3 regions of the Ralstonia mojiangensis genome follow, and region 1 is predicted to be linked to each of the others. Evidence: predicted binding sites of a transcription regulator. Region 1 holds the regulator's gene; each other region holds the start of a gene.

What was found. Region 1 encodes NrdR, which represses ribonucleotide reductase genes. Its sites were predicted from a motif close to CACNANATNTNGTG; they were not measured.
Region 2: a site for NrdR is predicted at 6,226-6,239, ahead of NG898_RS00330 (ribonucleoside-diphosphate reductase subunit alpha). Genes of this name have one in related genera too.
Region 3: a site for NrdR is predicted at 3,618-3,631, ahead of NG898_RS04490 (ribonucleoside triphosphate reductase). Genes of this name have one in related genera too.

The regions. Positions count from the first base shown of each region.
Region 1 covers NZ_JAMXHU010000003.1:757,984-768,002, reverse strand. The annotation lists gene NG898_RS15770 (PilW family protein) at 1-938, opposite strand, end outside; gene pilV (type IV pilus modification protein PilV) at 938-1,573, opposite strand; gene nrdR (transcriptional regulator NrdR) at 1,744-2,193, opposite strand; gene glyA (serine hydroxymethyltransferase) at 2,328-3,575, opposite strand; ZMP/ZTP riboswitch at 3,710-3,838, opposite strand; gene ydfG (bifunctional NADP-dependent 3-hydroxy acid dehydrogenase/3-hydroxypropionate dehydrogenase YdfG) at 3,977-4,729, shown strand; gene ybgC (tol-pal system-associated acyl-CoA thioesterase) at 4,799-5,203, shown strand; gene tolQ (protein TolQ) at 5,200-5,892, shown strand; gene tolR (protein TolR) at 5,905-6,339, shown strand; gene tolA (cell envelope integrity protein TolA) at 6,377-7,405, shown strand; gene tolB (Tol-Pal system beta propeller repeat protein TolB) at 7,482-8,777, shown strand; gene pal (peptidoglycan-associated lipoprotein Pal) at 8,807-9,328, shown strand; gene ybgF (tol-pal system protein YbgF) at 9,397-10,019, shown strand, end outside.
Region 2 covers NZ_JAMXHU010000001.1:67,150-77,168, forward strand. The annotation lists gene NG898_RS00305 (sigma-54-dependent transcriptional regulator) at 1-169, shown strand, start outside; gene ampD (1,6-anhydro-N-acetylmuramyl-L-alanine amidase AmpD) at 162-758, shown strand; gene NG898_RS00315 (phosphocholine-specific phospholipase C) at 1,328-3,487, opposite strand; gene NG898_RS00320 (hypothetical protein) at 3,524-3,718, opposite strand; gene NG898_RS00325 (alkaline phosphatase family protein) at 3,749-5,779, opposite strand; gene NG898_RS00330 (ribonucleoside-diphosphate reductase subunit alpha) at 6,427-9,399, shown strand; gene NG898_RS00335 (ribonucleotide-diphosphate reductase subunit beta) at 9,516-10,019, shown strand, end outside.
Region 3 covers NZ_JAMXHU010000001.1:930,298-940,316, reverse strand. The annotation lists gene NG898_RS04510 (fumarate hydratase) at 1-619, shown strand, start outside; gene murI (glutamate racemase) at 634-1,482, shown strand; gene NG898_RS04500 (dicarboxylate/amino acid:cation symporter) at 1,541-2,818, opposite strand; gene NG898_RS04495 (DHCW motif cupin fold protein) at 3,189-3,530, shown strand; gene NG898_RS04490 (ribonucleoside triphosphate reductase) at 3,667-5,730, shown strand; gene nrdD (anaerobic ribonucleoside-triphosphate reductase) at 5,727-5,903, shown strand; gene NG898_RS04480 (anaerobic ribonucleoside-triphosphate reductase activating protein) at 5,866-6,579, shown strand; gene NG898_RS04475 (Crp/Fnr family transcriptional regulator) at 6,584-7,261, shown strand; gene NG898_RS04470 (putative zinc-binding protein) at 7,282-7,671, opposite strand; gene ubiT (ubiquinone anaerobic biosynthesis accessory factor UbiT) at 7,683-8,108, opposite strand; gene NG898_RS04460 (U32 family peptidase) at 8,105-8,989, opposite strand; gene ubiU (ubiquinone anaerobic biosynthesis protein UbiU) at 9,001-10,017, opposite strand.

The sequences.
Region 1 (10,019 bases):
GAGAAGCAGGTCATGTAGTTGCGCGTTTGGACCGTGGCGGTAAAGAGCCGGCGCGCCATCTGCGTGTTAGCCGTGGCTTGGTAGGTGCCGTCGCCGTAGGTGTATTGCTTGCCGAACAAGGTGAACTTCTGTGTGCCGCTGCCAACGTCTGCACTGGCGTTATCTGCACGTACTACGAGCGCCACCTTGACGGCGTAGACGTTCTGCCAGTCGGTCGTCGACATGTCAGTGGCGCGTTTGAACACGTCCGGTACCGCGTCGCCGTCTACCGATACGCCATACAGAAACTGCAGCGACTCCACGCCCGGCACCAGTTGCTGAGTGGCGAAGGTGGCCGTAGCGGCGCCTGTGCTGTCGCGCTGTCGGAACTTGCAGGCGAGGTACGGACCAGTGCTGTCCGTCTGAATGAAGAATATCGACAGGCCACGCTGGCTCGCTGCCAGGTCAATGCTGGTGGGGGAGGCGACGCCTTGGCCGGAACAGTCCACCATCGAGTTGTCCGGCACGGTCGGCGCTGCGGCGGTGCCTGAACCGAAGAAGCGGACTTCCAGCGCATCGTTTGCCGTGTCGACCATTGTGGTGGTACACGAAGCGCTGACAGTCTGTGAAAGCGATTCAACGTCGCCCGGACTGTTGCAACCGTCCACCCCGCTAATCATGGGCGGGTCGCTTTGAGCAAGCTGGATCATTCCACCGCCCGACGTATTCGGCGGCGAAAACGCCGTTTGCCGAAGGGCTCGCGTGATGACGCCGAGGGCGAATTGTCCGCGCTCTTCCAGGTTTGAGCTGTCGTCGATGGTCGTGTAGGTCGAGCGCGTCATCAGATAGAACGACACGGTCGCCACCAGCACCAGCAGCGAGATCACCAGGGCGACCATCAGTTCGATCAGCGAGAAGCCGCGTACATGAGCGATCGAACGAAAGGGAGGGCGACGCATCACTGGCCTCCCGTATCAACAACGACGACCATCTGCGGATTTGACGCCACCGAGCTGGCCGCATCTGCTGCGTTGGCTGCGGCGGCGCTGGCTGACAAGTCCTTGTTGGAGAAGCGCGAGACCCAGCCCATCTTGATCACGACCGGCGATGTGGCCGCCTTATCGCAGTTCCATCCGCTGAAACCGCCGGTAGTGGAGTAGGTCACGGTGTCACGGCAAACGACTGCGCGGCCGCCCGGCAGCGCGCCCTGAACGGCGCTTGCCCACTCGATGACATCGAATTGTGCGGCGGCGGCGGCGCACACGGCGCTGCCCGACGTGCACCCACAGTTAGTTGCGCCGGTGGCGCAACTCTGCGCATAGAAATTGATCGCGGACGTTCCGCTGGCGCTTTGGGTATCGATGAAGTACGGCGAACTGGCTGTGCTCAACGTGCCCGAATTGGCCCGCATCCGATCCGCCATATTCGACGCCAATTGCAGGGCCAGCGTGTCATACGCTCCCTGCTGCGTGAATCGATACGACTTGATTAAAAGATTGGCGACACTCAGCACGCCGACGGCCAAAATCAGCACGGCGATCAATGCTTCGAGCATGGTGAAGCCAAGCGCTTTCCCCGGCAAAGCGTGGCGCATGGTGACTCCCGCAAATTGTTCCGACCAACTATTTTTTTAATGCTTCTTTCGTCACTTATCCGGGCATGGTACGCCAAGATTGTGACAAAGTGCTACTTCTTTACTTTGACAGCGGATTTAACCGAAATTTTGGTCGGAACGCTAGCTGGAGCAGCGAGGAAGAACAGCCTCTATTGGCGGAATTCGTCGAGCATGTCGCGAAATTCCGACACATCCTCAAAACTCCGATACACCGACGCAAACCGGATGTACCCAATCTTGTCCAGCCGCTTGAGTTCGCGCATCACCAGCTCGCCCACGCGGTCGCTGCCGATTTCCTTCTCGCCGTGGCTGAGGAGTTTTTCTTCGATGCGAGCGATGGCCTCGTCGATGGCCTCGGCGGAAACGGGGCGCTTGCGCAGCGCCAGGCGCATAGAGTCTTTGACCTTGTTGCGGTCGTAGTCGACGCGGCTGCCGTTCTTTTTGACGACGGCCGGGAAGAACAGCTCGATGCGTTCGTAGGTCGTGAAGCGGCGGTCGCAGGATTCGCAGCGACGGCGGCGGCGTACGGTGTCGCCTTCTTCCGACATGCGGGTATCAATTACCTGGGTGGCCGCGTGGCCGCAAAAAGGGCATTTCATGCCGGTGGTCTCCTCGGCAACCTCAAAGAACGCACTGCGCTAAAAGAACAACGCCGCGATGGCCCCTCATTCATTTCGGGGCGCATCGCGGCAGGGTACTACGTGGCCGGAAGATCCGGCCATCGGCGGATGCCTTAGGCGTAGACCGGGAACTGCTTGGTCAGCTCAGCCACCTTGGCGCGCACGGCGGCGATGTTCGCTTCGTCGTGCGGGTTGTCCAGCACGTCGGCAATCAGGTGGGCGACCTTCACGGCCTCCGCTTCCTTGAAGCCACGCGTCGTCATGGCCGGCGAACCGAGGCGCACGCCCGACGTCACAAACGGCTTTTCCGGGTCATTCGGGATCGCGTTCTTATTGACGGTGATGTGTGCGTCACCCAGCACCTTCTCAGCTTCCTTGCCGGTGATTTTCTTGGCGCGCAGATCGACCAGCATCACGTGGCTTTCGGTGCGGCCCGACACGATGCGCAGGCCGCGGGCCATTAGCGTTTCGGCCATGGCGCGGGCGTTCTTCACCACTTGCTCTTGGTAAGCCTTGAACTCCGGCGACAGGGCTTCCTTGAACGCCACCGCCTTGCCCGCGATCACATGCATCAGCGGGCCGCCCTGGATACCCGGGAAGATCGCCGAGTTGATGGCCTTTTCGTGTTCAGCCTTCATCAGGATCACGCCGCCGCGCGGGCCGCGCAGGCTCTTGTGCGTGGTCGTCGTCACAAAATCAGCGTGCGGCACCGGGTTCGGGTACACGCCAGCGGCGATCAGGCCGGCGTAGTGCGCCATGTCCACCATGAAGTAGGCGCCGATCGACTTGGCGATCTTGCCGATGCGCTCGAAATCGATGCGCAGTGCAAATGCCGATGCGCCCGCGATGATCAGCTTGGGCTTCTTCTCTTGCGCCAGGGCTTCGAGCGCGTCGTAATCGATGTCTTCCTGCGCGTTCAGGCCGTAGCTAACCACGTTGAACCACTTGCCGCTCATGTTGAGCGCCATGCCGTGCGTCAGGTGGCCGCCTTCGGCCAGGCTCATGCCCATGATCGTGTCGCCCGGCTTGAGCACGGCGAAGAACACGCCCTGGTTGGCCTGCGAGCCCGAGTTCGGCTGCACGTTGGCGGCTTCCGCGCCAAAGAGCTGCTTCACGCGGTCGATGGCGAGCTGTTCCACCACGTCCACATATTCGCAACCGCCGTAGTAACGCTTGCCGGGGTAGCCCTCGGCGTACTTGTTAGTCAGTTGCGACCCCTGCGCGGCCATCACGGCCGGGGAAGTGTAGTTCTCGGAGGCAATCAGCTCGATGTGGTCTTCCTGACGCTGATTTTCCTTCTGGATGGCGGCAAAGATTTCGGGATCGATCTGGTCGATCGTATAGCGGCTGCGTTCGAACATGGCGAGTGTCTGGTCTGAAACGAAACGGAAATGGCGGAGATCGGGCGAGGCGTGGGGAAACATGCGCGCGGCTTGAACGACTGCGCCCGGTATTGGCCGATTGCAGTGGGTGTCCAAGTCACCCTGTGCTTCCCATTCGCTGCCCAGGCGAGCGGCAGGCGCCGTTGTGCATGACGCCAGAAACCTTGCGCTTCCTCGTGGTCGCTGCCCACATGTCGAAGCTGCGGAAGCAGCTTCAGGATTCGCCAGTCGCGCAAGGTGGAATGGTTGCCCGCGAGTGTACGACAGCCCCATGGCCGCCGCAAGAAGCGAGCGTGCAGACACGCACATTGCGGTGCAATACGGTCCGACGCTTCAGGTAAACTCTGATCTTTCGCTTTTTTAGGCCCGGAGACTCTTCCATGATCGTATTCGTGACCGGCGCAACCGCCGGGTTCGGCGCGGCCATCGCGCGGCGTTTCGTGCGAGAAGGCCATCGCGTGATCGCGGCAGGCCGCCGCCAGGACCGTCTCGACGTGCTCAAGGCTGAATTGGGCGACGCCGTGCTGCCGTTCGTGCTGGATGTGCTGGATGCCGATGCCGTTGCGGCTTTGCCGGGCACATTGCCCGAGGGCTGGCGCGAAGTCGATGTGCTGGTCAACAACGCTGGTCTGGCGTTGGGTCTCGAACCCGCCCAGCGCGCTGACCTGACCGATTGGGACCGCATGATCGGCACCAACTGCTCCGGGCTGGTTCATATGACGCGTGCGCTACTTCCTGCCATGGTCGAACGCAACCGCGGTCATATCATCAATATCGGCTCGATTGCCGGGACGTACCCGTATCCGGGCGGCAACGTGTATGGCGCCACCAAGGCGTTCGTCCGCCAGTTTTCGCTGAACTTGCGCGCGGACCTGACCGGCACGCGCGTACGCGTATCGAACGTTGAGCCAGGCCTGTGCTCCGGCACGGAGTTTTCCAACGTGCGTTTCAAGGGCGACGATGCCCGTGTAGAGAAGGTCTACGAAGGCACCGAGGCGCTCACCGCCGACGACATCGCCGAGGCCGTCTACTGGATGGCGGCGCTGCCGGCGCACTTCAATGTCAACGCGATGGAACTGATGCCCGTTTGCCAGTCATTCTCGGCCACCAGCGTGACGCGAGGCATGGCCTGAATTCCAGCGCAAGCCCTCGGCCGGTCGGTGGATGGCTGGCCGTCACTTGCGTCTTGGTAAAATTACCCGATGGCTTCTTTTGACTGGAACCTGCGCGTGTATTGGGAAGATACCGACGCAGGTGGCGTAGTGTTTTACGCCAACTATTTGAAATTTTTTGAGCGCGCCCGCACCGAATGGCTGCGCGCGCTTGGGGTCGACCAGCAGGCGCTGGCCGACACGACCGGGGCCATTTTCGTGGTGCGTAGCACCGCCGTGGACTACCGCGCGCCAGCACGCCTGGATGACCTGCTGCAGATCCGTTCGCGTATGGAACGGGTCGGCTCCGCGTCGGTCCAATTCGCCCAAGAAGGCTGGCGCGGCGACGTTTTGCTCGCATCAGGCACGATTCGTGTTGGATGTGTCGACCGGCTCACTTTCCGGCCGACCCCGATTCCCGCTCCCGTACTCGCAACCATCAAAGCCGCCGCATGAATCCCGTCGAGGTCACACAAGATCTGTCGATCGTCTCGCTGGTGCTGCACGCCAGCCTCCTGGTCCAATTTGTCATGGGCCTGCTGCTGGTGATGTCGCTGTTCTCCTGGACGTACATCTTCCGCAAAGCGTTTGCGCTGCGCGCCGCACGCAGCCAGACAGAATCGTTCGAGCGCGATTTCTGGGCCGGCGGCGACCTGCAGGCGCTGTATCAGAGCGCTGCCAACAACCGCCACACGACCGGGGCGCTGGAGCGCATCTTTGAAGCCGGCATGCGCGAATACCTCAAGGCGCGCGAGCTGCAGCGCGGCGGCGGCGATCCGAGCGCCATTCTCGATGCTTCCCGCCGTGCCATGCGCGCCGCCTACCAGCGCGAGATGGATTCGCTTGAATCTCACCTGCCATTCCTGGCGTCGGTCGGCTCGGTCAGCCCGTATATCGGCCTGTTCGGTACTGTCTGGGGGATCATGAACGCTTTCCGCGGCCTGTCCAACGTGCAGCAGGCGACGCTGTCGGCAGTGGCGCCCGGTATTGCCGAAGCGCTGGTCGCCACGGCCATCGGCCTGTTTGCGGCCATTCCGGCGGTGATTGCCTACAACCGCTACGCCACCGAGATGGACCGCCTGGCCAACCGCTTCGAGAGCTTCATGGAAGAGTTCTCGAACATCCTCCAGCGCCAGACGCGCTAAGGAGCCGCGCTCATGGCTACCATCCAGCGAACGCGCCGCGCCCGACGGGCCAAGGCCGACATCAACGTCGTTCCGTACATCGACGTGATGTTGGTGCTGCTGGTCATCTTCATGGTGGCGGCGCCCGTGGTGAACCCGGGGGTGGTCAATCTGCCGTCGGTGGCCAACGCCACGCCGCAGCAGACCCAGCCGCCCATCGTCGTGACCATCAAGGGTGACGGCACGATCCTTGCTCGCGTCAAAACAGGTTCGGGAGCAATCGAGCAGAAGCTCGCCAACAACAACGAGCTGCGCGCATTTGTGAAGCAGCGCACTGACGAAAACCCCGATCAGCCCGTCGTGATTGCCGCCGACAAGTCGGTCCAATACGACCGCGTGCTGACCGTGATGAGCGTGCTCAAGGGCGATGGCGTGAAGCGCGTCGGCCTGATGGTGAAATCGTCATGAGCACGTTGATGAACTGCGGCGAGGCAACCTGATCGTCATGGCTACGACGTCGTTGCACCGTTACGAGCCTGTTCGCGAGCGCGGCACGCTGCGCGCGTTCGGGCTGGCGGTCCTGACACACATTCTGCTGCTCATCTTTCTGTACTTTGGCGTGCAGTGGCAGAGCAGCACCCCGCGCGGCGAAGAGGCCGAGTTGTGGGACGAGGCGGCGGTTCAGCAGGCCGTGCAGCAGTCCGCCCCGGTGCCTGAGGTCAAGCCGGAACCGGTGATCAAGGCGCCGCCGGCCAAGGTGGAAGAGGAAGCCGATATCGCGCTCGAGCAGCAGAAGCGCAAGCGTGAGCAGGAGGCAGCCGCCGCCCGTGAGGCCGAGCTCGCCCGCCGCGCCGCGGAACAACGCGCCGAAGCACAGCGTCAGGCTCGTCTGAAGGAAGAGCAACAAGCCCATCAGGCGGAACTCCAACGCAAGGCCCTGGCCGAACAGCAGGCCAAGGAAAAGGCGGCGGAAAAGGCCGCTGCGGACGCCGCGCAGGCTCGCAAGAATGCGCAACTGCAAGCCCAAGCCGAAGCGAAGGCCAAGGCGGAAGCCGATGCGAAGCAGAAGGAATTGAAGGCCAAGGCTGCCGCAGAAGCCAAAGCCAAGGCCGACGTCGAGCGTAAGGCGAATGAATCGCGTGCCAATGCACAACGCCAGGCGCAGCTGGATCGGCTACGCGCGATGGCGGGTGCGGGTGCGACTGGCACGGTGGCAGGCTCCGGCGGTGGTGTCGGCAATGCGCAGGGCACGGGCGGCACAGCATCGGCAGGGTATGCCGAGCGTGTGCGGGCCAAGGTCAAGCCGAACATCCTGTTCGATCCTTCGGCCGTCAATGGCAACCCGTCGGCGGTCGTGTCGGTGCAGATGGCGCCGGACGGTTCGATCTTGTCCAAGCGCCTGACGAAATCGAGCGGCAACGGCGCCTATGACGAGGCTGTCATGCGCGCGGTCGAGCGTTCTGACCCGCTGCCACGCGATACCAATGGCAAAGCGCCGTCGAGCGTCATCCTGACGTTCCGGCCGAAGGAATAACGGGTCGGTGCTCGCGCAGGCTGCGCCGGCCGACGGTACTCAGATTCCGGATTTGATAGTAGGGAAGACGAACATGATGCGAACGATGTGGATCCCGATGTTCCGACGCGCGGCGCAGGCGTTGCTGCTGACCGCGGCAAGCGCCGGCGTGGCCCATGCCCAGCTCAACGTGGAGATCTCGGGCGTTGGCGCCAGCCAGTACCCGATCGCGATCGCCAACTTCCAGGGCGAGGCACAGGCCCCGCAAAACCTCTCGGCGATCGTCCGGGCAGACCTGGTGCGCAGCGGCCGCTTCTCGAACGTCGATGTGGCCGGGGCGGTCGTGCCGGAAAGCCCGGCGCCTGACCTGGGTGCCTGGAAGTCCAAGGGTGCCGCAGCCTTCGTGGGCGGCACCGTGACCCGCAACGGCGATCGCTACGAAATCCGCTTCCGCCTGTACGACACCGCCAAGGGCGAAAGCCTGGGCGGCCTGTCGCTTACGCGTGGCCCTGGCCAACTGCGCCTGGCTGCGCACGAAATTGCCGATTACATCTATCAAAAGCTGATTGGCGAGCGCGGTATTTTTGCGACGCGTCTGTCGTACGTGTCCAAGGTTGGTCGCCGCTTCCAGCTGCAGATTTCCGACTCGGACGGCGCCAACCCGCAGATCGCGTTGACGAGCAATGAGCCGATCATCTCGCCGTCGTGGTCGCCGGACGGCACCAAGGTCGCGTATGTGTCGTTCGAGAGCAAGAAGCCGGTGGTGTATGTGCATGACCTGGTGGCAGGCCGCCGCGCGGTCATCTCGAACCAGAAGGGCAACAACTCGGCGCCGGCCTGGTCGCCGGATGGTCGCCACGTGGCGGTGTCGCTCTCGCGCGATGGCAATACGCAGGTCTACCTGGTCAACGCCGATGGCTCGGGCCTGCGCCGCCTGAGCCGCAGCAGCGCGATCGATACCGAACCGTCGTTCTCGCCGGATGGCCGTTATATCTACTTCACCAGCGATCGGGGCGGTGCGCCGCAGATCTATCGCATGTCGGTCGACGGGGAAGAGTCGGGCGGTGCGCAGCGCGTGACGTTCAAGGGCAGCTACAACACGAGTCCGCGTGTGTCGCCGGACGGCAAGCTGCTGGCGTATATCTCCCGCGTGGGCGGTGCCTTCCGCCTGTACACGCAGGACTTGTCCAACGGCGATGTGAATGCGCTGACGGACACCTCGAACGATGAATCGCCGAGCTTTGCGGCCAACGGCAAGTTCATCCTGTATGCCACGCGCGTTGGCGGCAAATCGGTGTTGGCCGCCGTGTCGACCGATGGCCGTACGCGTCAGGTTCTTTCCCTCCAGGCCGGCGAAGTTCGTGAGCCGGCGTGGGGTCCTTTCATGCAATAACGAAGCTGTTCCACTAGGAGAAATCGGACATGTCGAAGTCCCAAACCATGATCAAACTCGCAGCCATTGCCGCGCTGCTGGCCCTGGGCGCTTGCAGCTCGGGCGTGAAGCTCGATGACACCGCCAAGAACGGTACGGGCGGTGCCGCTGGCACGGGTGCTGATGCCCGTACGGTGACCCCGGTGGACGTGGGCCGCGACGAACTGACCGACCCGAACAGCCCGCTGGCCAAGCGCAGCATTTACTTCGATTTCGACAGCTACTCGGTCAAGTCGGAGTACCAAGGCCTGCTGGGCCAGCACTCGCGCTACCTGCAGTCGCACAACCAGCGTAAGGTCCTGATCCAGGGCAACACCGACGAGCGCGGCACCAGCGAATACAACCTCGCACTGGGCCAGAAGCGTGCCGAAGCTGTGCGTCGCGCCCTGTCGTCCATGGGCGTGCCTGACAGCCAGATGGAAGCCGTAAGCCTGGGCAAGGAAAAGCCGCAAGCGACCGGCCACGACGAAGACTCGTGGGCACAGAACCGCCGCGCCGACATCGTCTACTAATCGGTATGGTTTGAAGTGGAACGCGCCGGCTGCGAGGTTGCGGCCGGCGTTCTTACGTTGGCAATCACATGAATACGATGATGAAACAGCGCGCTTATGGGGCCATGCGTCGGGCCATCCTGATGGCGACGCTCGTCGCGGGTGGCGCCCTCACCATGGCCGGCCCGGCGGCAGCGGGGGTGTTTGACGACGATGAGGCGCGCCGCGCCATCATCGACATGCGCGACAAGTTCAACAACTTCCAGTCGACGGCGGCACAACGCATCGATCAGAACAGCAAGAACCTGATCGACGCGCAAAACCAGATTGAAACGCTCAAATCGGAAGTGGCGCGCTTGCGCGGGCAGAACGAAGTGCTGCAGAACAGCGTCGATACGCTGACCAAGCAGCAGAAGGATTACTACTCTGACCTGGATGCGCGCCTGAAGAAGTTCGAGCCGCAGCAAGCAACGGTGGATGGTCGCGAAGGCATGGTCCAGCCGAACGAGAAGCCGGAATACGACGCTGCGCTCAAGGCATTCCAGGGCGGCGACTTCAAGGGCGCGGGCAACCAGTTCTCGGCGTTCGTGAAGAAGTATCCGCAAAGCCCGTATCTGCCGCTCGCGCAGTTCTGGTTGGGCAACGCGCTCTATGCGCAGCGCGACTACAAGGGCTCGAGCTACGTGCTGGAGAACATGGCGCGCACTAATCC
Region 2 (10,019 bases), on a different contig from region 1:
CCTGGACCAGACGGGCTTCAACCGCACGGCGGCCGCCAAGCTGCTCGGACTGTCGTTCCGCCAGTTGCGCTATCGCATGCAGCAACTTGGCATTCGTGACCCGCGGGACATCGAAGCCCCTGGCAACGTGGGCGAACCTGCCGGAAATGGGCTGAACGGCGATGCCTGATCGGGTGCATATCGGCGCTGACGGATGGGTCGATGGCGCGCGCCGGTATCCGTCGCCGAATATCGACGCGCGGCCCGAAGGCATGCCGATCGACCTGATCGTGCTGCACAACATCAGCCTGCCGCCGGCGCAATCCGTGGCGGACTTCGGCACCGAGCACGTGCTCGACTTCTTTGCCAACACGCTCGACTGCGACGCGCATCCGTACTTCGATCAGTTGCGTGGCGTGCGTGTATCGGCGCATTTCTTCATTCGTCGCACAGGAGCGTGCGTGCAGTTCGCGCCGTGCGACGCGCGCGCGTGGCATGCCGGTGCGTCGGACTTTTTCGGCCGAACGCGCTGCAACGACTTCTCGATCGGCATCGAAATCGAGGGCACGGATGATCTGCCCTTCACGCCCGAGCAGTACGCCGCCACGGCGTCGCTGGTGCGGGCGATCTGCGCCGCGTATCCCATTACGGCGATTGCCGGGCACTCGGACATTGCACCGGGCCGCAAGACCGATCCGGGGCCGCATTTCGACTGGGCGCATCTGCGTGCGCTCGGCGGGTTCAACGCGGCCTTGTTTCCGTATCAGCACGCGCTCTGACGCAACAACCCTCTGACGCCTCACAGTCTGCAGCTCACGTGCGAGGGTAAAACCGTGGAGTGTCACCCTCCAAGACTCAGGCGCGAGGGTGAAACTGTGGAACGTCAATGTCCAGGCATCGCGCGCGAGCCTAAAACTGTGGAATGCCACAGTCCGAGGGTCGCGCACGAGGGTCAAACTGTCGATGTCTCCACTGTTTGAGGCTCACGCACGACAGTAAAACAGTGGAGCGTCACGGTCTGAGGTTCGCGTGCGAGTGTGAAACCGTGAAGCGCGACCGTCCGAGGGTCATTTCGTCGATCCATCCGTGAACGATTCCAGGGCCGGAGGCTCGCGCACGACAGTTGAACCTCCGAACACGGTGGTCGGAGCCGCGCGAGCGGGGGTAAACGCCTCGAACGTCATGATGAAAGGCTCAAGCGTCGGGGTGAAACCGCGGCGTTCCACCCTCCGAGGCCGACACGTCGCAGGCCGCACGCCCTACGCACGCGCCGAAACGGAAGCGGGCAGCCTCCTTTCGAGGGCCGCCCGCATCTTCCCTTGCTTCTCTTTCTACTTCGCGACCTGCCTCAGGCGCCCATCGCCGGGTCGGACACGCCGTCCTTGCCCGTTTCCATGCGACCGGCAAAGCGCCGCGTGAAGCCGCCTTGCGGCACCGTCACCGTAAAGTCGTACCAGTTGCCCTGGCGCGCGATCGGCCAGTGCTGGTCGAGCTGCTTGCCGGCCGGGATGTCGAACGTCCACGGACCGTCATTGCGGTACGCGTTCGGCTTGACGGTGAAGGTGCAGCCGGCGGTGCCGGTGTTCATCATCGTGACGTAGACCTCGGCGTTGGCTAGGTCGTAGCACACGCGGATTTCCGGCGCGCTTGAGCCCGCTGCCGACACGGCACTTACATCGCCCGAGAACGCGCGGTGGAAGCCGTTGGGGCCGAGCACCCACAGGTCGTATTTGCCCTTGTCGGCGGTGAACACGTCCCACGCATCGTCGAGCATCTTGCCGGGCTCGACCGCATAGCGGCGCGGCACGCGGTCCAGATGCAGGCGGTCGTACACGTGGAAGACGGCGGCGGCCGTGCCGGTGTTGCTGAAAATCAGGCGCAGCGCGCGGTTGGTGGCGTCTTCGCGCGCGCTGACGTGCAGCTCGTACGGCAAGGCGCGCGAGGGGCGGGTGCCGGTGGCTTGTGTCGGCATCTGCTGCGCCGTCACCGAGGGCAGTGGCACTTGCGGCTGCAACCCTTGCGCGGTGCGGATCGAGTCGGCCGTCGCCTTGTCGCGGCTGGGCAGCGTCGGCAGCGTCTCGTTGTTCGGGTTGACGAAGTTGAAGGCACTGGTCAGGTCGCCCAGCACGGCGCGACGGTATGCGCTGATGTTGGTTTCCTTGACGTTGAAGCGCAGCTCCAGGAAACGCAGCACCGACGTGTGATCGAACGCCTGCGAATTGACCCAGCCGCCGCGGCTCCACGGTGAAACGATGTACATCGGCACGCGCGGGCCAGGGCCATACGGGTGTTGGTCCGTGTGGTATTCACCGGCCGTGCTGACCGTCGATTTGCCGGCCAGCACGCCATTGTCATAGGCCGGGGCTGCGGGCGGCGGTACGTGGTCGAAGAAGCCGTCGTTTTCATCGAAGTTGATGAACAACACGGTCTTGCTCCACACGGCCGGGTTGGCGGTGAGTGCGTTGAGCACTTCCTGCGTGTACCACGCGCCCTGCACGGGGCTCGACGGGCCGGGGTGCTCGGAATACGTGGCCGGCGCCACGATCCACGACACCTGCGGCAGAAGGCCTGCGGCGATGTCGTCCTTCAAGGCCTGCAGGAAGCCGCCGTCGGGCATGGTGTTGCCGACACCCTTGATGAGCGGGCTGACGGTTTCGTCGGCCGGCGTGTACGGCGGGAACGGCGTGCCGTCGGCCAGGTTGCCGCGTGCGGCGTTGGCGTCGCGGTAGGCCTTGAAGCCGGCGAGCGGGTTGTCGGTGAAGTTGTCCGGCATGTTCTGGTAGACCTTCCACGACACGCCGGCAGCCTGCAGGCGTTCCGGGTAGGTCTTCCAGTTGTACGTGACGCCGGCGTCGAGGTGGTCGCCGCTGTTGTCGATGACCGGGCCGCCCGCAGCGCCGGTCGGATCGTTCGTGCCCGTCCAGTGGAACAGGCGGTTGGTGTTGGTGCCGCCGTGGAACGAGCAGTGGTACGCATCGCACAGCGTGAAGGCGTTGGCCAGCGCGAACTGGAAGTCCAGCTCGGCCTGCTTGTAATAGCCCATCGACTGCGTCTGCTTGTACGTCGGCCACTTGCTCATGCGGCCCAGGTCCCAGGCGTTCTGCGCATCGGGGTAGCTGTGGGGCGTGCCCGAGACGCGCTGCGCGTTGCCGGCGCTGCTGTCGAGGTAATACGGCAGCACCGTGCGGCTCGGCCCGCTGCTTGGCACGTAGGTCTGCTGCCAGACGTTCAGGCCACCGGCCAGCGGGATGGGGAAGCGGTCGCCAAAGCCGCGCACACCTTGCAGCGTGCCGAAGTAGTTGTCGAACGAGCGGTTCTCCTGCATCAGGATCACCACGTGTTCAACGTCACGCATCGTGCCGGTGGCGTTGTTGGCGGGAATCGCCAGCGCACGGCGGATCGACGGCGGGAAGGCGGCGAGCGCGGCGGCGGAAATCGCCCCCGTGCTGGCCATCTTGAGGAAGTTGCGGCGGCTGCCGTTGTTGGCGTGGTTCGTGTCGGAAGTCATGTCGGTCTCAAACGCAAGTCGATGGGAAGCCGCGCGTTACGGAGCGCAGTGCAGGGTCGGCTTGTTGGCCGGCGGCTGGCCGGGTTGGTCGGGCTGGGCGGCGCCGGGGCCCGTGCTCGGCGTGCCGTCGTTCGAATCGCCGCCGCAGGCCGACAGCGACAAGGTGGCGGCGCACAGCAGCACGGCGGCCAGCCGGTGCGGCCGCGCGAGAGGGTGGATGAAGGGCTTCATGAGCGGTCTCGTTCGGGTTGGGGGAGGGGATCAGGGGTTCAGCGTCGACAGCGGCTGGTGCGAGCCGTTGATCGTCTTGAGTTCGTCCAGCGTCAGGCGGCGCGTCCACATGGCAAGGTCGTCGTAGGCCATCACGCCCTTGAGCGAGCCCGGGTTGTTGGGCACGTAGTTGTGCGTGGCGTCGTCGTTCAGGCCCCAGACCTTGGTGGCCAGGCCATTGAGCTTGGTGACGTCGGTATTGGCGATGGCCTTGTCTTCCACCTTCTGCACGCCGAGTACCGGGTCGAGGATGTAAGCGCTGAAGCGCTTGGCCTGCGCGTCGACCGAGAGGGCGAGATAGGCCCACTGGTTGGCGCTGAACTTCATGCCCTGGATGTCGTCGCGCTTGCCGCCGCTGCCCAGGTTGAAGCGCACTTCGCAGCCGCCCCACAATCCGATGGCGATGCCGGCATTGGAGCCGGAGTAGTAGTCCTTGTTGGCGAGGATCGGCTCGCCCGTGCCGTTGCCCTGCGTGCAATCCGACTTGAACCAGAAGCCAATCGTGAACTGCGGGCTCTGCGCAATGTCGGCGCCGTTCTGCGTGAGCTTGTAGGCGTCGATGCGCGAATCGACCGAAAGCGCCGTGCCGCCAAACGGGTCGGTTGCCGCAGAACCGCCGTCGGTGCCTGCCACCCACGGGCCGATCGTCGAACTGGCTTTACGGTCAGTCGGCGGCAGCGGATCGAAGCTGTAATACGTGGCCAGGCCGTTGGTGAGCGACGTCGCCAGCGGCGTCGGCGCAACGTAGGCGATCTGCGCAAGCATCGACACCGGCACGTTGTTGCGCACCAGCGTGTAGTTGATGCGGTAGATGCCGCTTGCGGTGGCGATGTTGCTGTCGGTGTACTGCGTGGCCGTGGCGGGCAGCGTGGCAACCGGCTTGCCGTCGCGCAGCACGGTGATGGGGCCGCTCGCCGCTGTCGGGTTCTGCCAGTTCAGCACCAGCGAGGCGTTGTACGCGCCCACAGTGCTCTGGACGTTGCGCACGCCGATCGCGTTGGCGGTGAGCGCCGCGCCATCCAGCTTGTGGGCGGTAGCCGGCACGGCGGCGTTCAATTGCGCCAGCACGGTCGGCACGATGTCAGCCTCGCTCGGCAGGGCCGCCAGCGTGGCTTCCGACGTGGGCGCGGCCATGCCGTTCTTGCCGAGCACCGGATTGACGCTCTTGTTCAGCGCGATGAAGGCGGTGCGGTTTTCCAGCGTCGGCGCCGACGTGGTGGCACCCGTGGCATCCAGCCCGTGGCTGGTGGTCACGACGACGAGCCAGTCTTCGTTCGGGTTGGCGGTGCGGCGCTGGGCGATAGCGGCTTGCAAGGTGCCCAGCGCCTGATCGACGTTGGCCAGCGCAGCCGCGTACGCATCGCTTTGCAGGCCCGAGGCCAGCGCAGCGGCTGCCGGCGCCGTGTATTGCGCGAAGACGACGTCGTAGCCGGACTGCACGAGCTTCACGCTGTTCTGCGTCACGCAGGTGTCCACCTGGGCGCAATCGACGAGCGTGTCGAGATTGCCGGCTTGCTGATCCGCCTTGAGCAGCGCGGGCAGCGTGGCCGAGCTGACGGCGGCGCCCAGGCGTTGCGTGGTGCCGGCCGCCTTGGCGGCGCTGCGCGTGTAGCTGAAGACACTCGGGGCGGCCAGGGTGGTGACGGTGTCGTCCATCACGCTGTGGCGGTTCTGCCAGGTGCCGGTCAGCACGGTGGCCCAGCTTGGCGTGTCCAGCGGCGGTTGGGCGGAGGTGGTGCCCAGCGCGCCGCCAGTCGAAGCCGGCATCACCGCCAGGGCGCCCAGGTTCGGCAAGCTGCGCTGCAGGAGCGCGCTCTGCACCTGCGCATAGGTGGCACCGTCTACGCCGACTAGCAGCACTTTCTTGCTGGCGCTGGTGGTCGGTGTATCCGTGTTGCCCTGATTGGCGATGGGGCTGCTGTCGCTACCGCCGCATGCGGTCAATGTGGTCGCCAGCGTCGCGGCGACGGTCGTGCTCAGCGCGGCCGTCAGCAGGCGGCGCGCGGGGTGATTCCAGGCCATGTCGATTTCCTCGGTCGTTGTACGCAGCGATGTGTTGCCGCTGTGATTGCGCTCCCTGCAATGCGACCGAAGCGTAGGGTTGGGGCCTGTCGCTCAAGTGACAGCCGCGGCAAGAATGCTGATGCCGCTATTCGGATTTCTTGAGCGGGGGAATGTGGAGGAATGCCCCGGGGCGCGGCACGCGTGCACCGGTGCAGTGCGCCGCACACATGCCCCTACCGTGGATGAGGTGACGTCTATTGAACTTGCAGGGTCGATAGAAAGAATTATTCTGAAGAGACGGTCATTGCGACGCCGCACGCCAGTCCCGCCGACCCGTTGTGCCGCCTGGGATCGCGGGTTTGCGGCACTGCATTTGGGTTGAGAAAACCCTCCTTCGACGCCATCTGTCAAGACTGGTCTTGTTTGATCGATCCACTATACTTAGGGCCAATCCCGGGGTAACACACTAGATATAGTGGTGACTTTCCGGGATTCTTATTTCGGCGCCACGCGGGGGCGGGCGTACGGCGGGTCAAGCCGACGCTTGGGAGCTGAGAAAAGGCAAGGGTCTTTTCCGTCTCATTTCTCCGCATGGCGCAAGGGTTCGCCAAGGGTGTTTCACCCGTCGGCGAGCCAATAAAACGAACGGTTCAACAGGAGTCCACATGCAGACGGCCCAACCAGAAATCCACTCCGGCACCGCCAATCCCTCTCAATTTGCGCAAACCGCTGGCGGCACGGCCGCTGCCCCCAGCACTGGCTACGCGGACTACAAGATCATCCGCCGTAACGGCGCCGTGGTGAGCTTCGAGCCTTCGAAGATCGCCGTGGCCATGACCAAGGCCTTCCTCGCCGTGAATGGCGGGCAGGGTGCTGCTTCCGCGCGTGTGCGCGAGCTGGTCGACCAACAAACGCAGAACGTCGTGCGCGCTCTGCTGCGCAGCCGCCCGAACGGCGGCACGTTCCATATCGAAGACGTGCAGGACCAGGTGGAACTGGCCCTGATGCGCTCGGGCGAGCACGACGTGGCCCGCGCCTACGTGCTGTACCGTGAGCGCCGCGCCCAGGAGCGCGCACAAGCCGGCGAAACCCAGCAGCAACCGGCCTTCATCGGCCTGAACGTGACCGACGGCGGCATCACCCGCCCGCTGGACATGGCAGCGCTGCGCAACGTGATCGTCTCGGCCTGCGAAGGTCTGGGCGAAGCCGTGGACCCGGAGCCGATCCTCAAGGAAACGGTCAAGAACCTGTATGAAGGCGTGCCGATGACGCAGGTGTACGACTCGGCCATCCTGGCCTCGCGTACCCTGATCGAAAAGGACCCGGCGTACAGCCAGGTCACGGCGCGCATCCTGATGCACACGATCCGCCGCGAGATCCTCGGCGAAGAAGTCACGCAAGCCGAAATGGGCGCGCGTTACATCGACTACTTCCCGCAGTTCATCAAGCGCGGCATCAACGCCGAGCTGCTCGACGACAAGCTGGCGCAGTTCGACCTGGCCCGCCTGGGCGCGGCGCTGGACGCCTCGCGCGACTTCCAGTTCAACTACCTCGGCCTGCAGACGCTGTACGACCGCTACTTCCTGCACATCAACGAAACCCGCATCGAGATGCCGCAGGCATTCTTCATGCGCGTGGCGATGGGCCTGGCGCTGAACGAAATCGACCGTGAAGCCCGCGCCATCGAGTTCTATCAGCTGCTGTCGTCGTTCGACTTCATGTCGAGCACGCCGACGCTGTTCAACTCGGGCACGCGCCGTTCGCAGCTGTCGTCGTGCTACCTGACCACCGTGTCGGATGATCTGGACGGCATTTACGAGGCACTGAAGGAAAACGCGCTGCTCTCCAAGTTTGCCGGCGGCCTGGGCAACGACTGGACCAACGTGCGCGCACTCGGCTCGCACATCAAGGGCACCAACGGCAAGAGCCAAGGCGTGGTGCCGTTCCTGAAGGTGGTCAACGACACGGCTGTGGCCGTGAACCAGGGCGGCAAGCGCAAGGGCGCTGTCTGCGCGTACCTGGAAACGTGGCACCTGGACATCGAAGAATTCCTGGAACTGCGCAAGAACACCGGCGACGACCGCCGCCGCACGCACGACATGAACACGGCGAACTGGATTCCCGACCTGTTCATGAAGCGTGTGATGGAAGGTGGCGAGTGGACGCTGTTCTCGCCGTCCACCTGCCCGGACCTGCACGACAAGGTTGGCAAGGCATTCGAGCAGGCCTACCTGGGCTACGAAGACAAGGTCGCGCGCGGCGAGATCAAGCTCTTCAAGAAGATGCCGGCGCTGCAACTGTGGCGCAAGATGCTGGGCATGCTGTTCGAAACCGGCCACCCGTGGATCACGTTCAAGGATCCGTGCAACATCCGCAGCCCGCAGCAGCACGTGGGTGTGGTGCACAGCTCCAACCTGTGCACGGAAATCACGCTGAACACGAACGACAGCGAAATCGCCGTGTGCAACCTGGGTTCGGTCAACCTGGTCGCTCACCTGATCAAGCAGGCGGACGGCAGCGTGGTGCTCGATCACGAAAAACTGAAGAAGACCGTGCGCACGGCCATGCGCATGCTCGACAACGTGATCGACATCAACTACTACGCGGTCAAGAAGGCACGTGACTCCAACCTGCGCCACCGTCCGGTCGGCATGGGCATCATGGGCTTCCAGGACGCGCTGCACGTGCTGCGTGTGCCGTACGCCAGCGATGCAGCGGTGCAGTTTGCCGATACCTCGATGGAAGCCGTGTGCTACTACGCCTACTGGGCGTCGACCGAGCTGGCTGAAGAGCGTGGCCGCTACAGCAGCTACAAGGGCTCGCTGTGGGATCGCGGCATCCTGCCGCAAGACTCGCTCAAGCTGCTGGCCGAAGAGCGCGGCGGCTATCTGGAAACGGATATGTCGTCGACGATGGACTGGGACAGCCTGCGTGGCCGTATCAAACAGTTCGGCATGCGCAACTCGAACTGCGTGGCGATCGCCCCGACGGCAACGATCTCCAACATCATCGGCGTGTCCGCTTGCATTGAGCCGACGTACCAGAACCTGTACGTCAAGTCGAACCTGTCGGGCGAATTCACGGTGGTCAACGACTACCTGGTGCGCGACCTGAAGGCACGCGGCCTGTGGGACGAAGTGATGGTCGCCGACCTGAAGTACTTCGACGGCTCGCTGGCCCGCATCGACCGCATTCCGCAAGACCTGCGCGACCTGTACGCAACGGCCTTCGAAGTGGAGCCGACGTGGCTGGTGGAAGCTGCCTCGCGCCGCCAGAAGTGGATCGACCAGGCTCAGTCGCTGAACATCTACATGGCCGGCGCGTCGGGCAAGAAGCTGGACGACACGTACAAGCTGGCGTGGCTGCGTGGCCTGAAGACCACGTATTACCTCCGCACGATCGGCGCCACGCACGTCGAGAAGTCGACCGTGTCGCGCGGCACGCTCAATGCGGTGTCGTCGGGTAGCGATGCGGGTGGTATGTCGGCTGCAGGTGCATCCGGCGTGACTTCGGCCGCACCGACCAGCGCACTGGACGCCGCAGCTGCCACTGCGCAGGCCATGCCGGAAGCCGAAGGTGCCGTGTGCACGATGCGCCCGGGCGACCCCGGTTTCGAGGAATGCGAAGCCTGCCAATAAGTCAAAACAGTGTCTGAGGTTGCTCCCGCGCAAGCGGGGGCGCCGTGACCTGAACGACACTGGACTCGCGCTCCAAAAGAGCGGGAGCGACGAGCAAAGAATTAGGAGAAACACATATGCTGAGCTGGGACGACGACGTCAAACCTGCCGCACAACCTTCGGCTGCACCGCAGCCGGTGTATCAACCGCAGCCGCAACTGCAAACGGCCACCGCTGACCAGGGCGGCGTGCTGCCCCCGTCGGCTACGCAGGCCGCCGGCACGGGCATCCTCGGCAACAATCCGAACGCCGCTGCCGCACAGAGCAACCGCCGCGTGAACGCCGCCGACAAGCGCGTCATCAACGGCGCCACCGACGTCAACCAGCTGGTGCCGTTCAAATACAAGTGGGCCTGGGAAAAGTACCTCGCCGGCTGCGCGAACCACTGGATGCCGCAGGAAATCAACATGTCGCGCGACATCGCGACGTGGAAAGACCCGAACGGTCTGACCGAAGACGAGCGCCGCATCATCAAGCGCAACCTGGGCTTCTTCGTGACGGCCGATTCGCTGGCTGCCAACAACATCGTGCTGGGCACGTACCGCCAGATCACCGCGCCGGAATGCCGCCAGTACCTGCTG
Region 3 (10,019 bases), on a different contig from region 1:
ATGGCCGAAGGTCGAGTGGGCACCGAACACGGAAACGTCGAAGCGCGTGGATCTGAACACGCTCACGCCGGAAGAAGTCGCCTCGTGGAAGCCGGGCCAGACGCTGCTGCTCAACGGCAAGATGCTGACGGGCCGCGATGCCGCACACAAGCGCATCGCCGACATGCTGGCCAAGGGCGAGAAGCTGCCCATCGACTTCACCAACCGCGTGATCTACTACGTCGGCCCGGTCGACCCGGTGCGCGATGAAGTCGTTGGCCCGGCAGGCCCGACCACGGCCACGCGCATGGACAAGTTCACCGAGACGATGCTCGCCCAGACGGGCCTGATTGCCATGGTGGGCAAGGCCGAGCGCGGCCCGGTCGCCATCGAGTCCATCAAGAAGCACAAGTCGGCTTACCTCATGGCCGTGGGCGGCGCGGCGTACCTGGTGTCAAAGGCCATCCGCGGTTCGAAGGTGCTGGCGTTCGAAGACCTGGGCATGGAAGCCATCTACGAATTCGACGTGAAGGACATGCCTGTCACCGTGGCCGTGGACAGCTCGGGCACATCGGTCCACAAGACCGGCCCGGCGGAATGGCAAGCGAAGATTGGCAAGATTCCCGTCGCAGCAGGCTGATCCGTTCACGCGATATGACGACATGCGCGCAGGCACCGGTCGGGGTCTTTGATTCCGGCCTCGGAGGGCTCTCCGTCCTGCGCGCGATTCGTGCCGAACTGCCGGCCGAATCGCTTCTCTACCTGGCGGATTCCCGCCATGCCCCGTACGGGGAAAAATCTCCCGAATACATTGCCGACCGCACGCTGCAAGTGTGCGAATGGCTGGTCAATCAAGGCTGCAAGGCACTGGTGATCGCGTGCAATACCGCCACGGCGCAGGCCGTGCACGTGCTGCGCGAAAAGCTGGCGGTGCCGGTGATTGGCGTCGAGCCGGGCCTAAAGCCAGCGGTTGCCACGTCGAAGAGCCGTGTGGTTGGCGTGCTCGCCACCGAAAGCACGCTGCGCAGCGAGAAATTTGCACGCCTGCTGGCGGCTGCCTCCGGCGATTGCAAGGTGCTGAGCCAACCCGGTTACGGCCTCGTCCCCCTGATCGAGCGCGGCGATACCCACTCGCCTGCGGTGCTCGAGCTGCTGCAGGCCTATCTGCAGCCGATGCTGGACGCGCATGCCGACACGCTGGTGCTCGGCTGCACGCACTACCCGTTCCTGGAAGACGCCATCCGCGAGATTGCGGGCGACCGGCTGACATTGATCGACACCGGTCACGCCGTCGCGCGCCATCTGGGCCGCACACTGGCAGCAGCGGAATTGCAGGCATCCGGCCAAGCCGCGTCGCCACGCTTCATGAGCACCGGCGACGTGCTTCCGCTGCAAGCCATGGTGGCTGCATTGCTGGGAGAAGCGCCGATGGCACAGCGCGTCGATATTGGCGATATGCCCCTGAGCCCAGCCGTGGCATCGCTCGCTTCTCAACCGGAATAACGCCGCTCAGATACAACAACGCCGCCCTGAAAGGCGGCGCTGTCATCTTGGCCTAAGGTCAGCCGACGGTCGGCTGCACTGCGGTTTCTGCGGCCTCTTCCGCCGCTTCCTCTTCTGCCGGCTCATACTTCGCCACCACGGCCGTGGCCAGGCTGTTGCCGATCACGTTGGTGGCCGTGCGGCCCATGTCGAAGAACTGGTCGATGCCGATGATCAGCAGCAGACCCGCTTCCGGCAGGTGGAACATCGGCAGCGTGGCCGCCACCACCACCAGCGAGGCACGCGCCACGCCGGCCATCCCCTTGCTCGTGAGCATCAGCACCAGCAGCAGGGTGACCTGTTGGGTGAAGCTCATCTCGATGTTGTAGGCCTGTGCGATGAACAGCACCGCAAACGCCTGATACATCATCGAGCCGTCCAGGTTGAACGAATACCCCAGCGGCAGCACGAAGCTCGAAATGCGCTTGGGCACGCCAAAGCGGTCGAGCGCCTCGATCGTCTTCGGGTAGGCGGATTCGCTGCTTGCCGTAGCGAACGCCAGCAGCGTCGGCTCGCGAATCAGCCCCAGCAAGCGGCCCAGCGAACGACCCAGCAGCAGGTAGCCGACAAAGAACAGGATCGCCCACAGCAACGCCAGGCCCAGGTAGAACTCGCCGATCAGCTTGCCGTAGGTCCACAGCACGCCCACGCCTTCCACCGTGATGGCGGCGGCCATGGCGGCAAATACGCCCAGCGGTGCGAAACGCATCACGTAGTCGGTAATGCGGAACATCAGCTTGGTCAGCTCTTCCAGGCCACGGCCGATCACGCTGTCCATCGGGTTCTTCATGGTCGACAGCGCAGCGCCGAAGAACAGCGAGAACACCAGGATCTGCAGGATCTCGTTGGTGGCCATGGCTTCCACGATGCTGCGCGGGAACACGTGCGTGATGAAGGCCTTGAGGGTGAAGTCACCGGTCTTCAGGCCCGACGTGGCCGACACGTCCGGCAGGGCGAGGTTCATGTGCACCCCCGGCTGGAAGAAGTTGACTAGCAGCATGCCTAGCGCCAGTGACGTAGCCGATGCGCACACAAACCAGATCATCGCGCGCAGGCCCACGCGACCGACCGAGCGGCCGCCGCTCATGCTCGCCAGGCCCGTCACCAGGGTCGAGAACACCAGCGGTGCAATGATCATCTTGATCATGCGCAGGAAGATGTCGGTGATGATGCTGAAGTACGAAGCGATGTCCTTGGCCGCCGCAGCGTCCTTGGCATATTCGTGGCAACCCCAGCCGACGGCAATGCCCAGCAGCATTGCCAGCCCGATATGGGAGGTCAGACGTTTGGTGTTCAAGACTTTCTCCAAGGAATATCGTGGCCGGAGGGACGGCGCGCGACAGACGCGGATCTCATGGGGCCAAGGGCCGGCCCAACTTCGTCACGCTTTGTAAAAAGCGACGATATTAGAGAAGCGCATGGCGATCTTTATGTCGATGTTGCATGGCACCATGCAATTTCTGCATACATTGATATGGTGCCGTTGACACCCTGCTGCAATGCCGCACGGGCAGTGGAACCAGCCGGTGAGAGGCGGATTGTTGAGCCGCACGCAATGCCGTCACGGCGTACCAACAAGCGCCGTTTCCAGCACATCAAATGCGACGCCTGCACCACGTCAGCCGCTGATACCATCATCGACTTACGCTACCGACCGGAGTCCCGCGATGAAAATGGCGCCGTTTGCCTTCGGCACGACCGACTGGTCCGCCGTTGAACCTACCGAACACACCGGCGAGACCGGCATGGCGATCTGGCGCACCCGCTACTTTGGCGACGAACCGAACCGCATCCGCGTGCGCATGGTCGAGTACACGCCCGGCTACCTGGCTGACCATTGGTGCAAGAAGGGCCATATCCTGTTCTGTCTGGATGGCGAACTGGAAACCACACTGGAAGATGGCCGCAAGTTCACCCTCACGCCCGGCATGAGCTATCAGGTGGGCGACGATGCTGAAGCCCATCAGTCGTACACCAAGAACGGCGCCCGGCTGTTCATCGTCGACTGACAGCGACACGACCATTCTGCGTCGCAAATGACCCCGGTTGACCGGGGTCAAGCGATTTAAGAATCAAGGTCTTTAGGGCTCACCGACCACAATATGTAGTGCTAGTCTGGCTCCATACCACTAGATGGAGTACCTCATGACGGGCACACAGGTCACCAAGCAAGTCACCAAGCGCGACGGTTCATTGGCTCCGTTTGACGCGCAAAAGATCCGCCAGGCCATCGCGGCAGCCGGACAGGCCACCGGCGAATTCGACACCGTCGAAGCGCAGCGCCTGACCACGGGCGTGCTCGAACATCTCGCCTCGCTCCCCTGCCCCGGTATCGAAATCATCCAGAACTGCGTGGAAGAGGTGCTGGTCGACGCCGGCTATTGGCGCACCGCGCGTGCCTACATCGTCTACCGCGAGCAGCACGCCCGGCTGCGTTCGCTCAAGCACACGCTGGTCGATGTCGAGAGCACGATGGACGAATACCTCGAGCAGCGCGACTGGCGGGTCAATGCCAACGCCAATCAGGGGTACAGCCTTGGCGGCCTGATCCTGAACGTGGCGGGCAAGGTCACGGCCAACTACTGGCTCTCGCATGTCTACAGCCCCGAGGCGGGCGCAGCGCATCGCGAGGGCGACCTCCACATCCACGATCTCGACATGCTGTCGGGCTACTGCGCAGGCTGGTCGCTGCGGCAGTTGCTGACGGAGGGATTCAACGGCGTGCCGGGCAAGGTGGAAGCGACGCCACCGCGGCATATGTCCGCAGCCATCGGGCAGATCGTCAACTTTCTCGGGACGCTGCAGAACGAATGGGCCGGCGCACAGGCGTTCAGTTCGTTCGATACGTACATGGCGCCGTTCATTCGCCGCGACGGGATGTCGTATGCGGGGGTCAAGCAGTCCATGCAGGAGCTGATCTACAACCTGAACGTGCCGAGCCGCTGGGGGACGCAAACGCCATTCACCAACCTCACTTTCGACTGGACTTGCCCAGCGGACCTGCGCGAGCAGATTCCGTACATCGGCGGCGAAGAGATGCCCTTCACCTACGGCGATCTCCAGCCCGAAATGGACATGATCAACCGCGCGTACATCGAGGTCATGATGGCGGGCGATGCAAAGGACCGCGCGTTCACGTTTCCGATTCCCACCTACAACATCACGCCGGATTTCGATTGGGAGCACCCCAACACCACGCTGCTGTTTGAGATGACAGCACGCTACGGGCTGCCCTACTTTCAGAACTTCCTGAATTCCGATCTAGAGCCACACATGGTGCGCTCGATGTGCTGCCGCCTGCAGCTGGACCTGCGTGAACTGCTCAAGCGCGGCAACGGGTTGTTTGGCTCGGCTGAACAGACCGGTTCCATTGGGGTGGTGACGGTGAATTGCGCGCGATTGGGTTATCTCTACGCGGGCGATGAGGCGGCGCTGCTGGCGCGGCTTGATACGCTGCTCGCTCTCGGCCGCGACGTACTGGAAGTCAAACGCAAGTTCGTCCAACGGCTGATCGACCAGGGGCTGTATCCGTACACGCGCCGCTACCTGGGCACGCTGCGCAACCACTTCAGCACGCTCGGCGTGAATGGCATCAACGAGATGGTGCGCAACTTCACGCACGATGCCGACGACATCACCACGCCATTCGGTCACGCCATGGCGGTGCGCCTGCTCGACCACGTGCGCCAGCGCATGACCGAATTCCAGGAAGCAACGGGGCACCTGTACAACCTCGAAGCCACGCCCGCAGAGGGCACGACCTACCGCTTCGCCCGCGAAGACCGCAAGCGCTGGCCGGGCATCCTGCAGGCCGGTACGACAGAACAGCCGTACTACACCAACTCCAGCCAGCTGCCCGTCGGCTACACGGACGACCCGTTCGAAGCACTGGCGCGCCAGGAAGCGCTGCAGAGCAAGTACACGGGCGGCACGGTGCTGCACCTGTACATGAACGAAGCGATCTCCTCGCCGCAGGCGTGCAAGGAACTCGTTCGGCGCGCGCTCGCGAACTTCCGCCTGCCGTACATCACCATTACCCCTACGTTTTCAATCTGCCCGAAGCACGGCTACCTGTCCGGCCATCACGCGTTCTGTCCGAAATGCGATGCAGAACTGCTGGCTCAGCAGCCTAGCGGCAAGTGCGGCTGCACAACGGCGGGCACTCCAGGTTCTTCCACCCACCTCCATCACGAAGGAGCCTCCGTATGAGCACCGTTGCACACACCGCTAACCTCACCGTTGCACTCGACGACAACCAGCGCACGCGCTGCGAAGTCTGGACCCGCGTGATGGGTTATCACCGGCCCGTCAGCTCGTTCAACATCGGCAAGCAAGGGGAATTCTGTGAACGCCGCTTCTTTGTTGAAGACCGCGCCCGCTGAGCTACCGCACTGCCCGCCGCCGGCCATCGGCGGCCTGGCACCGTTTTCCAGCGTCGACTGGCCCGGGCGGCTTGCGGCAGTGGTGTTTGTGGCCGGCTGCCCGTGGCGCTGTCATTACTGCCACAACCCGCACCTGCAAACGCGTGCACGCACGCTGGATTGGGATGATGTTTTCGCGTTTCTGCAGCGTCGCGTTGGGCTGCTTGATGCGGTTGTCTTTTCCGGCGGTGAACCGCTGAGCGAGCCGCAACTGCCGCAACTGATGCGCGACGTGCGTGCGCTGGGCTACAAGGTTGGCCTGCACACCGGCGGCATTTATCCGGCGCGCCTGGCCGACGTACTGCCGCTGGTGGACTGGGTGGGGCTCGACATCAAGACCAGCGCACCGCGCTACGATGCGCTCACAGGCCGCCGCGGCAGCGCTGCGCCCGTCGATGCTTGCCTGGATCTTCTGCTGCACAACGGCGGCGCATTCGAGTGCCGCACCACGTGGCACCCCGACTGGCTGCCCGAGCCGCAGCTTCTTGCGCTGGCGCAAAACCTCAGCCAGCGCGGCGTGAAACACTACGCATTACAAGCCTACCGAAGTGCCCCCGGAACCCCGGCCATCACGCTGCCCAGCGAGGGCACCCAGCGCGCATTGGCCGCCTGTTTTTCTTCTTTCTGTTGCCGGTGACACCATGCAAGACCCCCTCAATGTGGGCGATCTGCTCAAGCACAGCCCGCTGTTCCTGGACTTCGACGACGATGACATGGCTGTGCTCACGCGCGACAGCCACGCAGTGCGCGTGTTGCGGCACGACTTCGCGTTTCATCGTGGCGATCGTGCCGATGGTTTCTATGTCGTGGTGGTCGGCGCGATCAAGCTCGTGTTGCCGGGCGCGCACGGCCAATGCAAGGTCATCGAGTTCTTCGGGCCCGGCGAGTGCTTTGGCGAGCCCTTCATGTTCCTGAACCGGCCCTACGCCGCAGATGCGCAAGCCATGGAAGACAGCCTGCTGGTCTGGATCGACAAGCGCGCCATCGACGATGCACTGCACGTGCATCCGCGGCTTGCGCGGCGGATGCTCGCGGGGCTGTCCTCGCGCCTGCACACGCTGATGTGCGACATCGAAACCGTGAACCTGCAAAGTGCCAATGAACGGCTGATCGGGTATTTGCTCTCGCTGCCGCGCAAGTTTGACCGCACGCGATTTCCATGCAGCAAGAGCCTTGTCGCGTCCAAGCTGGGGCTGGCGCCGGCCACGCTTTCCCGCACGCTGCGGCAGTTGATTCGCGACGGACTGATCCGCGTGGAAGGCCGCGAGGTTGTCATCCCGAACACCACGGCGTTGCAACGTCAGCTCAGCGCGGGATAAAAGCGGGAAGCCAATGCAGATCAATCGCCTGCGGTGTCGAGGCGATGCTGGAGCGTGTTGACGGCGTTATCCACCAGCGCGGCGGCGGCAGTCAATTCATCGTCGCTGCAATCGGCGTGATAACGCTTCTTGGCGCCGCACCGGTTGAGCACGAGGTGAATGTCCGGCGCCACGCCCGCCGTTGCCAGGCAGGCCTTGACGCACGCCAGCGCGCAACCGTCGAGCCCGAGAATAGGCCTCCCGCTGCGCGCTGTCTTGACGAGCGCGCGCACCCCGCCGCCGACACCGCTGATGCAAGACATCTCTGCCCTGCCTGCACGGTCCAGATCGACGGCCAGGCGGTTTGCCGCTTGCGCCACGCTTGAACAACCCGAGCATGCATAGACGAGCGGCAATGCACGTGATGACATGGCACCCCTCGCTACCGCGATTGCCAACGTGCAAGCCACGCCGGGCGAGCAGCCGCATCGAGCCAGTTCTTGACGATCAGCCCAAGCTCCGTGTCGCCCGCAATCTTGAGGCGGCGCTGGAAAAACAGCGTATCTGCGTCGGCAGTGCCACGAATGAGCGCAACGAAATCGCCCACGCCGGCACGCAACTCCAGTTCGGGTTCTGGGCTTGAAGCGGAAAGCGTGTGGAACGCTCCACCGCGGCAGCAAAAGCAGGCGCGCAGGCCGAGATCTTCTACGGTGATGGCAAAGCGCCGCCCTTCCAGTTCCGGGGGCGGCGTGAGCCAAGACAGGCGGCGAGCCAAATCGAGCCCCATCACGAAGGGAAACGACGTCACTGGTGCCGGCAGGCGGCGCGCCATGCGAACAAGCACTTCGGGTGGGCGCAGTCGCGTCATTGCGGCGCCTCCAGCCATTCAATGCCTGACTGCCCGTGCCAATAGCCGTTGCAGCGACCGATGCCCTCGGGCGGCTGCACGTCTTGCACGGGCAGACCTAGGCGCAGGGCATCCAGTGCAGCCACGGCGTCCAGCGTGCCTTGCGATTGCGGGCTGACACGCAGCACCTTCACGCCCAGCGCAGACAGCGCGGGCGCCTGATCGAGAATGTCGAGACATTGCCCCGATTGCGTCTGGATACCGTTGATGGCGAGAAACTCCTGCCCTTCGCGCGTGCGCACGGCCAGGCCATCCGGATGCTCGATGCAGCGGAAGCCGCAGTCGTCCTTGTTGAGGCGAAAGTGCCGCGCCGTAAAGCAGCGTGCAGAAAATGCCAGCGGCAAGCGCCCCCACACCATCGCTTCGATTGCCAAGTCGGCAGGCCTCTCATGCATCAGATCGGCCAGTGTGGTCTGGCTCATCTCCAGCGGCATGACCGCACGCACGGCACCCAGCCCGGCCAGCCATGCCAGCGTCGCGCCGTGATACGCGTTGCAATGCGGTCCTGCAACGAATGGCCGGCCGTTCAGCAACCGCACAGCGCCAAGCTCGCCGGCTTCGACCATCCAGTCGTCCTGCTGACATTGCTTGCGCAACGCCTGTGCCTCGGCACTCGTTTCGATGAGCGTGCGCGTCGATAGCACCACCGATTTGCCCGCCTCGCGCAGCATGGCCGCGATATCGAGCCAGTCGTCCGCCCGCAATTCGTGGCGGCGGCTGCAGACCGTCTCGCCCACGTAGACGATGTCGACGGGGCTGGCGGCGACCTCCGTGTAAAAGTCGAATGTCTGTAGCCGCGGCCAGTAATACAGCAGCGGACCAAGCGAAATTTCGTAGGACATGATGTGCCTTTCTATTTCCAGGGGCGATCAAACGCGCCTTGCGTGACGTGCGCGCCTTCTGCGTGACGCACGAGTGCCGCCTGCCAGTCGGGCTTGACGGAGAAGCGCGCCGGGTCCGCCTGTGCCGCATCCAATGCGGCGCGCAACGTAGCCACTACTTGCGCAACGTACGCCGGACTGCGCTGGCGCCCCTCGATCTTGATTGCCGACACGCCCATGGCGATCAACCGGGGCAACAGGCTGAGCGCATTGAGGCTCGTGGGCTCTTCCAGCACGTGGTCGATCTCGCCGTCGACGAGGAATCGCCCCTTGCACAGCGTCGGATACCCAGCCGGTTCGCCCGGTGCGTATTGGTCGATCATGATGTTGTTCAGGCGTGCATCCAGGCTGCCGTCGCGCTCCACCCAGCGCACCGCATGCGCTGGCGAACACACGCCCTTGTTGTTGGGCGAATCACCCGTGGCATACGACGACAACAGGCAACGCCCTTCGGCCATCACGCACAGACTGCCAAAGCCGAACACCTCGATCTGCACCGACGTCTGCTGGATCACGCGTTCGACTTCGGTCAAGGTCAGCACACGCGGCAACACAGCGCGGTGGATGCCGAACTGCTCGCGCATCAGCTCGATGGCGCCGGCATGCGTGGCCGAACCCTGCACTGACAGGTGCAGCCGAAGGTTCGGATAGCGGTCGCGCGCATAGGCCATCAAGCCAGGGTCGGCCAGGATGACGGCATCGGCGCCCAGCATGTAGGCGGCATCGACGGCCATGCGCCACTCGATGGCGCGGCCCGGCTGCGGAAACGTGTTGATGGCAAACAGCACCTGGCGCCCTTTTCGATGCGCATATTCAACGCCAGCGCGGATGTCACTCTCGGTAAAGTTCAGGCCGGCGAAGTTGCGTGCGTTGGTCGCATTCTTCAAGCCGAGGTAGACGGTGTCGGCCCCGGCCTCCACGGCCGCCTTGAGTGCGGCCAGGCTGCCCGCTGGCGCCACCAGTTCAATTGGGGAAGCGTTCTGTGTCATGG